Regions from separate parts of the Variovorax sp. Soil_C_17 genome, predicted to be linked through region 1. Evidence: predicted binding sites of a transcription regulator. Region 1 holds the regulator's gene; the other holds the start of a gene.
The links. The regulator HrcA, encoded in region 1, represses chaperone genes, less so after heat shock. The targets are predictions, from matches to a motif close to TTAGCACTCNNNNNNNNNGAGTGCTAA.
Positions count from the first base shown of each region.

Region 2: the regulator HrcA is predicted to act here: its motif matches at 1,924-1,950, upstream of groES (co-chaperone GroES).

Region 1 is NZ_JBDGIT010000002.1:228,633-232,029, forward strand. Features, by position in the region: gene recN (DNA repair protein RecN) at 1-54, opposite strand, end outside; gene AC3A6Y_RS09780 (NAD kinase) at 197-1,093, opposite strand; gene hrcA (heat-inducible transcriptional repressor HrcA) at 1,122-2,126, shown strand; tRNA gene AC3A6Y_RS09790 (tRNA-Ile) at 2,163-2,239, shown strand; tRNA gene AC3A6Y_RS09795 (tRNA-Arg) at 2,302-2,378, shown strand; gene AC3A6Y_RS09800 (hypothetical protein) at 2,489-2,956, opposite strand; gene AC3A6Y_RS09805 (TRAP transporter large permease) at 2,953-3,397, opposite strand, start outside.
Region 2 is NZ_JBDGIT010000012.1:58,974-62,370, forward strand. Features, by position in the region: gene AC3A6Y_RS30860 (bifunctional 3-(3-hydroxy-phenyl)propionate/3-hydroxycinnamic acid hydroxylase) at 1-1,394, shown strand, start outside; gene AC3A6Y_RS30865 (hypothetical protein) at 1,391-1,756, opposite strand; gene groES (co-chaperone GroES) at 2,032-2,325, shown strand; gene groL (chaperonin GroEL) at 2,411-3,397, shown strand, end outside.

The DNA of each region.
Region 1 (3,397 bases):
TTCGAGCGAGCGCACGATCACGAAATCGCGCAAGGCGATGCGACGCAGCGCCATGTCAATGCCCGCCCAGGATGCCGAGGTGCTCGGAGAGCGCTCGCGAGGGGCCACGAACAGGTCGAGCGTTCGGTCTCATTGGCGTACCTTCGCCTTCGGCTACGGTGCTATTCGCCTTCGGGGCGGCCGTGCGGCTCATGGGTCAGGAACCTCCTTCGTTCCAGTGCAGTTTCTTGCGCAGCGTGTCGAAATAGCTCCAGCCCCGGGGGTGCAGGAAGCGCACGCGGTATTCGGAGCGCCGCACGACGATCTGATCGCCGATGGCCATGGTCGCCAGCGATTGCATGTCGAAATTGGCGCTCGCATCGCGGCCGCCGACCAGTTCGATCGAGACTTCGTCCGCGTCCGGCAGCAGGATCGGGCGGTTGGAGAGCGAGTGGGGTGCGATCGGCACCATCACCCAGCCCGGCACCGCCGGGTGCAGCAGCGGGCCGCCGGCGGACAACGCATAGGCGGTGGAGCCGGTGGGGGAGGCGATGATCATGCCGTCCGCGCGGTGGTTGGCGACGAAATGGTGCCCCACAGAAACCCTCAGCTCCACCATGCCCGAGGTGGCGCCGCGATTGACGACCACGTCGTTCATGGCGAGCGCATCGAACACCGAGACGCCCTTGCGCACCACATTCGCCTGCATCAGGCTGCGGTGGTCTTCCTCGTACTCGCCGGCCAGCATCGGGATCAGCACGCTTTGGTACTCGTTCAGCGCGATGTCGGTGATGAAGCCCAGCCTCCCGCGGTTGATGCCGATCAGCGGCAGGCCGTAGCAGGCGAGCTGGCGCCCGATGCCGAGCATGGTCCCGTCGCCCCCGACCACCAGGCCCAGGTCGCATCGGCGACCGATCTCGTCGACCGAGAGGGCGGCGTAGCGGGTCCGTGCCCGCTCGCCTTCATCCGCCTGCTCGACGAAGACCTCGCAGCCCTGGGATTCGAGAAAGGCGCCGATGCCTTTCATGACCTCGTCCAGCGCACCGGCCGGCACGCGCGCGCCGGAAGCCTGGTACTTGCCGATCAATGCGACGCGCCGGAAGCTGGATGTCATCTGTAAATTACAACACTAAAATCTTTCAATGCTGGACGACCGCGCCAAGTTGCTGCTCAAGACATTGGTCGAGCGGTACATCGCCGAAGGGCAGCCTGTGGGCTCCCGAACGCTCTCCCGTGCTTCGGGGCTCGAGCTGTCGCCTGCGACGATTCGCAATGTGATGTCCGACCTCGAAGGGCTCGGGCTCATCGTCAGTCCGCACACCTCGGCCGGCCGCATTCCGACGGCGCGTGGTTATCGGCTGTTCGTCGACACCATGCTGACTGCGCAGCGCGAGCATCTCGCAGCGCCCAGCCTGCCGCCCGACCAGCCGCAGAAGGTGATCGCCAATGCCGCCCACCTGCTGTCGAACCTGTCGCAATTCGTCGGCGTGGTGATGGCGCCGCGCCGTGCCTCGTCATTTCGCCAGATCGAGTTCTTGCGCCTGTCGGAGCGCCGCCTCCTGGTGATCATCGTCTCGCCCGACGGTGATGTGCAAAACCGGGTGATCTTTCCCGAGGTCGACTATTCGCAGTCGCAACTGGTCGAGGCTTCGAACTACATCAACGCGCACTTCGCGGGCCTTTCGATCGAGCAGGTGCGCGACCGTCTGCAGTCGGAAATGGAGCAACTGCGCGGCGAGATCGCGGCGCTCATGCAGGCGGCGGTGCAGGTCAGCTCCGAGGTGCTCACGGAGGCGCAGGACGAAGTGGTGATCGCCGGCGAGCGCAACCTGCTGTCGGTCACCGATTTCTCCAGCGACATGAGCCACCTGCGCCGCGCCTTCGAGCTTTTCGAGCAGAAGGCGCAGCTGTTGCGCTTGCTCGACGTCTCGAGCAAGGCCGAGGGCGTGCGCATCTTCATCGGCGGGGAAAGCCAAGTCGTGCCCTTCGACGATCTCTCGATCGTGAGTGCGAATTACGAGGTGGACGGCGAGGTGGTCGGAACGCTCGGCGTGATCGGCCCGACGCGCATGCCCTACGACCGCATGATCCAGATCGTCGACATCACGTCGAAGCTGGTCACCAACGCGCTCAGTCACCGCAAATAGGGCGGGCCGGCGCCGCCACTAGAATCCCGACTGCGTGGGCCGTTAGCTCAGCTGGTTAGAGCAGCGGACTCATAATCCGTTGGTCGCTGGTTCAAGCCCAGCACGGCCTACCACCGCATGTTTGCATCAACACGGCCGAAGAGGCCCTCGCGGGCATGCTATACTCGCAAGCTGTGCGGCTGTAGCTCAGTTGGATAGAGTACTTGGCTACGAACCAAGGGGTCGTGGGTTCGAATCCTGCCAGCCGCACCACTTTTTACTAGCGAAATCAACCGCTTAGAGGCTCACCCCTCTAAGCGGTTTTTCTTTGCGTGAGGACTCTTGCGGGCCGCGCCAATTCCATCCGTGCGGGGTGGCCGCTGCTATGAAGGAGGGCGTCGGTCCAGCGCGAGCCGCGCTGCCACGCGTTCCGCGAAGCCGGTCAGAAGACGGGCGTCGGCCGAATGGAACCACGTGACGGCGCCGTTGCGGCGCCGCACCAGCAGGCGGGGCGCGATGATGCGGTCGACCCACGGCCAGTGCACCAGCTTGAGCTGCGCCACGTTCGCCGCGCTTTCGCGCTTGTTCCACAGCCAGGTCTGAGTCAGCACATCGCCCTCGAGCCGCGTGCGGCTGTAGACGATCCAGTAGCCGACCCACGCGATGCAGACCGCGGCGCCGCCGAACAACAACAGGCCCGGCGTCGACCACTCGGCGCTTCGCAGCGCAGGCAGGCTCCACAGCCCGAATGCGATCAGGTCGACGATCAGCACCACCGCCAGGATCCGAACCAAGGGCGGATAGGCAGGGCTCTCGAGCGGCCCGCCCGCGTCGGCCTCGGGTGCGTTCACTGCTTGCTGTCGGTCCCGGGGGCCGGTGCCGGCGCCTCGGGCTCGGGCATCGGCAGCGCGTCCGGCTCGCCGGACTTCTTGTTGCCGAAGGGGTCGTCCATGTTGATGCCTCCGCTGTCGGGGCCCTGCAGGTCGGCCGGCATCTCCAGCTTGATCTTGTCGACGTCGACCTCGACCTTCTTGTCGAGGAACACGGTGACGGTCTGCGGGAAGAAGATCACGATCGCCACCAGCAGCAGCTGCAGCCCGACCCACGGAATGGCGCCCAGATAGATGTCTCGCGATTCGATCTTGCGCGGCAGAGCGCCGTTCTTGAACAGCGTGTCGGCGATGCCGCGCAGATAGAACAGCGCAAAGCCGAAGGGCGGGTGCATGAACGAGGTCTGCATGTTCACGCACAGGAGCACGCCGAACCACACCATGTCGATGCCCAGCTTGGCC
Region 2 (3,397 bases), on a different contig from region 1:
CCTACCGCCCCACGATCTACCAGGGCGCAGATGGCGAGCCGATCCAGCACTTCGACATGGGGCCCTCGCCCTATCCGCTGGCCTGGGCGCCGTCCTATACCTTCAACCAGCCGGCCCTCGAAGGCTCGCTGCGTCGTGCGGTGGGGCTGATGCCCTCCGTGTCGGTGCACCTGGGCCATGAAGTCGGCCCGCTGGAGAACGTCGGCGACCAGGTACGGCTGTCCGTGCGCGCGCCTGACGGCAGCTCGGGCGAGGTCCGCGCACGCTACGTGATCGCCTGCGACGGCGGCACCAGCCCCATTCGCAAGCAGCTCGGCCTGCAGCTCAAGAGTCTGGACTTCGACGAGCCCTGGGTGGTGATCGACATGCACATCGACGAGCACGTGCTCGAGCGACTGCCTGCCACCAACATCCAGCACTGCAACCCGACCCGGCCCTGCACCTACGTGGTGGGGCCCGGCACGCACCGGCGCTGGGAGTTCCTGCTGCTGCCGCACGAGACGGGGCAGCGCGACATGCCGCACGAAGCGATCTGGAAGCTGCTGGCGCCCTGGCTGGCCCCGCACGAGGCGCGGATCTGGCGCGCGGCGACTTATCGCTTCCACGCCGTGGTCCTCGACGCCTGGCGCCGGGGCCACGTGCTGCTCGCCGGCGATGCGGCGCACCAGATGCCGCCCTTCCTCGCCCAGGGCATGTGCCAGGGCCTGCGCGACGCGACCAACCTGGCCTGGAAGCTGGACTGGGTGCTGCGCGGCGAAGCCCCCGAGTCGCTGCTGGACAGCTACGGCATGGAGCGCGGCCCGCAGGTCGAGGAAACCACCCGCACCGTCAAGCGGCTGGGCCAGATCATCTGCGAGCGCGATCCTTCGCGCGCCGCGGAGCGCGACGAGGGCCTGCGGGCGCAGCAAGGCGGCGAGGTGCGGGTGCAGCTGCGGCAAAGCCTGCTGCCCGGCGTGCGCCACGGCCTGGTCGAGACCGGCCAGGACGCTGCCGGGACGCCGTTCCCGCAGGCGGTGGGCAAGGTTGGCGGCCATGGCGCGGCTGAAATGATGGACGACCTGCTGCCCCGGGGCTTCCTGCTGTTCCTGCGCGAGACACCCGAGCCGGCTCAGCTCCAGGCGCTGCGAAGCGGCCTGGAAGCACTCGATGCGAGGGCGATCTGCCTGCATGGCGCCACCGACGTCGAGGGCCTGCTCGGCCTCGCCGAAGCTGATGGCGTGCTCGCCCGCTGGTTCGCGGCCCACGGGTGCGGCGCGGCGCTGGTGCGTCCCGATCACATCGTCTACGGGGTGGCTGCGGATGCCGGCGGCGCCGCGGAGCTGCTCGAGCGGGCGCGCCGGGCGGCTGGCTTGCAAGCGCCCTGTTCGCTGCCGGCCGACGCCGCTTCGGCTTAGGAAGCGAGCGGATCTTTTTCGGCGTACTCGCGGTCGAGCAGGGCGCCGGTCGCCTTGAACCAGCAGATCGAGTCGTGGGCGGCGACGACCGCCAGCTTGACCTGCTCGGACGCAGCCGGGTCGGCCAAAGCCGCCCACTTGGCGCTGTCGGCCGCCTGTTCGAGCTCGAATACGGCCTCGCGTTGACCGGGGGCAGCATCGCTTTCCAATGCCGGCCGCGTCTTCGCGAACTTCCGGCGAAACTCCCCGACAACCGCCAGGAGAACCGGCGATGCCATGCCGCCCGGTGCCAGTGCAGCTTCCGCGGCGGTCAAGCGCCTGTCGAGTTGGAGGCAAACCTGTTGCGCAATCGTCGTCGTCATGAGGGTCTCCGGTAACGCCCAAAAAAACGCCTCGGCCCACCCTGCCAAAGTTAGGTGGTGGGTTCACGAATGTCCAGTGCCGTCCGGTGCCGGCTCCTCAGGAATCGACAGCTTGCGAGCTCGCCGCGCACTTGCCCCGCTTGAAAGCGTCAGAATTGCCCTTATGATTAGCACTCGCTGAAGAGGAGTGCTAACAGCCCCGCTTCCAGTGGCTGGGCAGGCGGCCATCAGGCCGCAGCCCGAAACAGAACCCCGTTTCTTATCCAGGAGATGCAATGAAACTTCGTCCTTTGCACGATCGCGTGATCGTCAAGCGCATTGAAAGCGAAACCAAGACTGCCTCGGGCATCGTGATCCCCGACAACGCCGCCGAGAAGCCCGACCAGGGCGAAGTGCTTGCCGTCGGTCCTGGCAAGAAGACCGACAAGGGCGAGCTGGCCGCCATGAGCGTCAAGGTCGGCGACCGCGTTCTGTTCGGCAAGTACAGCGGCCAGACCGTCAAGGTCGATGGTGACGAGCTGCTGGTCATGAAGGAAGACGACCTGTTCGCGGTCGTTGAAGCGAAGTGACTTTGCGGGACAGACCAGGCGAGCGCCAAGCGATCGCTGCTCTGTCCCCGACTGACTGGATCATCATTTTTTTCGGAGAAATCTCATGGCAGCAAAAGACGTAGTCTTCGGCGGCGAAGCCCGCGCACGCATGGTCGAAGGCGTGAACATCCTGGCCAACGCGGTCAAGGTGACCCTGGGCCCCAAGGGCCGCAACGTGGTGCTCGAGCGCTCCTTCGGCGCCCCCACCGTGACCAAGGACGGCGTGTCGGTCGCCAAGGAAATCGAACTCAAGGACAAGCTCCAGAACATGGGCGCCCAGCTCGTGAAGGAAGTGGCTTCCAAGACCTCGGACAACGCCGGCGACGGCACCACCACCGCGACCGTGCTGGCCCAGGCCATCGTTCGCGAAGGCTTCAAGTACGTGGCTGCGGGCATGAACCCGATGGACCTGAAGCGCGGCATCGACAAGGCGGTCACCGCCCTGGTCGAAGAGCTGAAGAAGGCCTCCAAGGCCACCACCACCTCGAAGGAAATCGCGCAAGTCGGCTCGATCTCGGCCAACAGCGACGAGACCATCGGCAAGATCATCGCTGACGCGATGGACAAGGTCGGCAAGGAAGGCGTGATCACCGTCGAAGACGGCAAGTCGCTCGACAGCGAGCTGGAAGTCGTCGAAGGCATGCAGTTCGACCGCGGCTACCTGTCGCCCTACTTCATCAACAACCCCGAAAAGCAGAGCGCGATCCTCGAGAACCCGTTCGTGCTGCTGTTCGACAAGAAGATCAGCAACATCCGCGACCTGCTGCCGACGCTGGAGCAAGTGGCCAAGGCCGGCCGCCCGCTGCTGATCATCGCGGAAGAAGTCGAAGGCGAAGCCCTGGCGACGCTGGTGGTGAACACCATCCGCGGCATCCTGAAGGTCGTGGCCGTCAAGGCGCCCGGCTTCGGCGACCGCCGCAAGGCCATGCTGGAAGACATCGCCATCCTGACGGGCGGCAAGGTCATCGCCGAAGAAGTGGGCCTGACGCTCGAGAAGGTGACGCTGGCTGACCTCGGCCAGGCCAAGCGCATCGAAGTGGGCAAGGAAAAC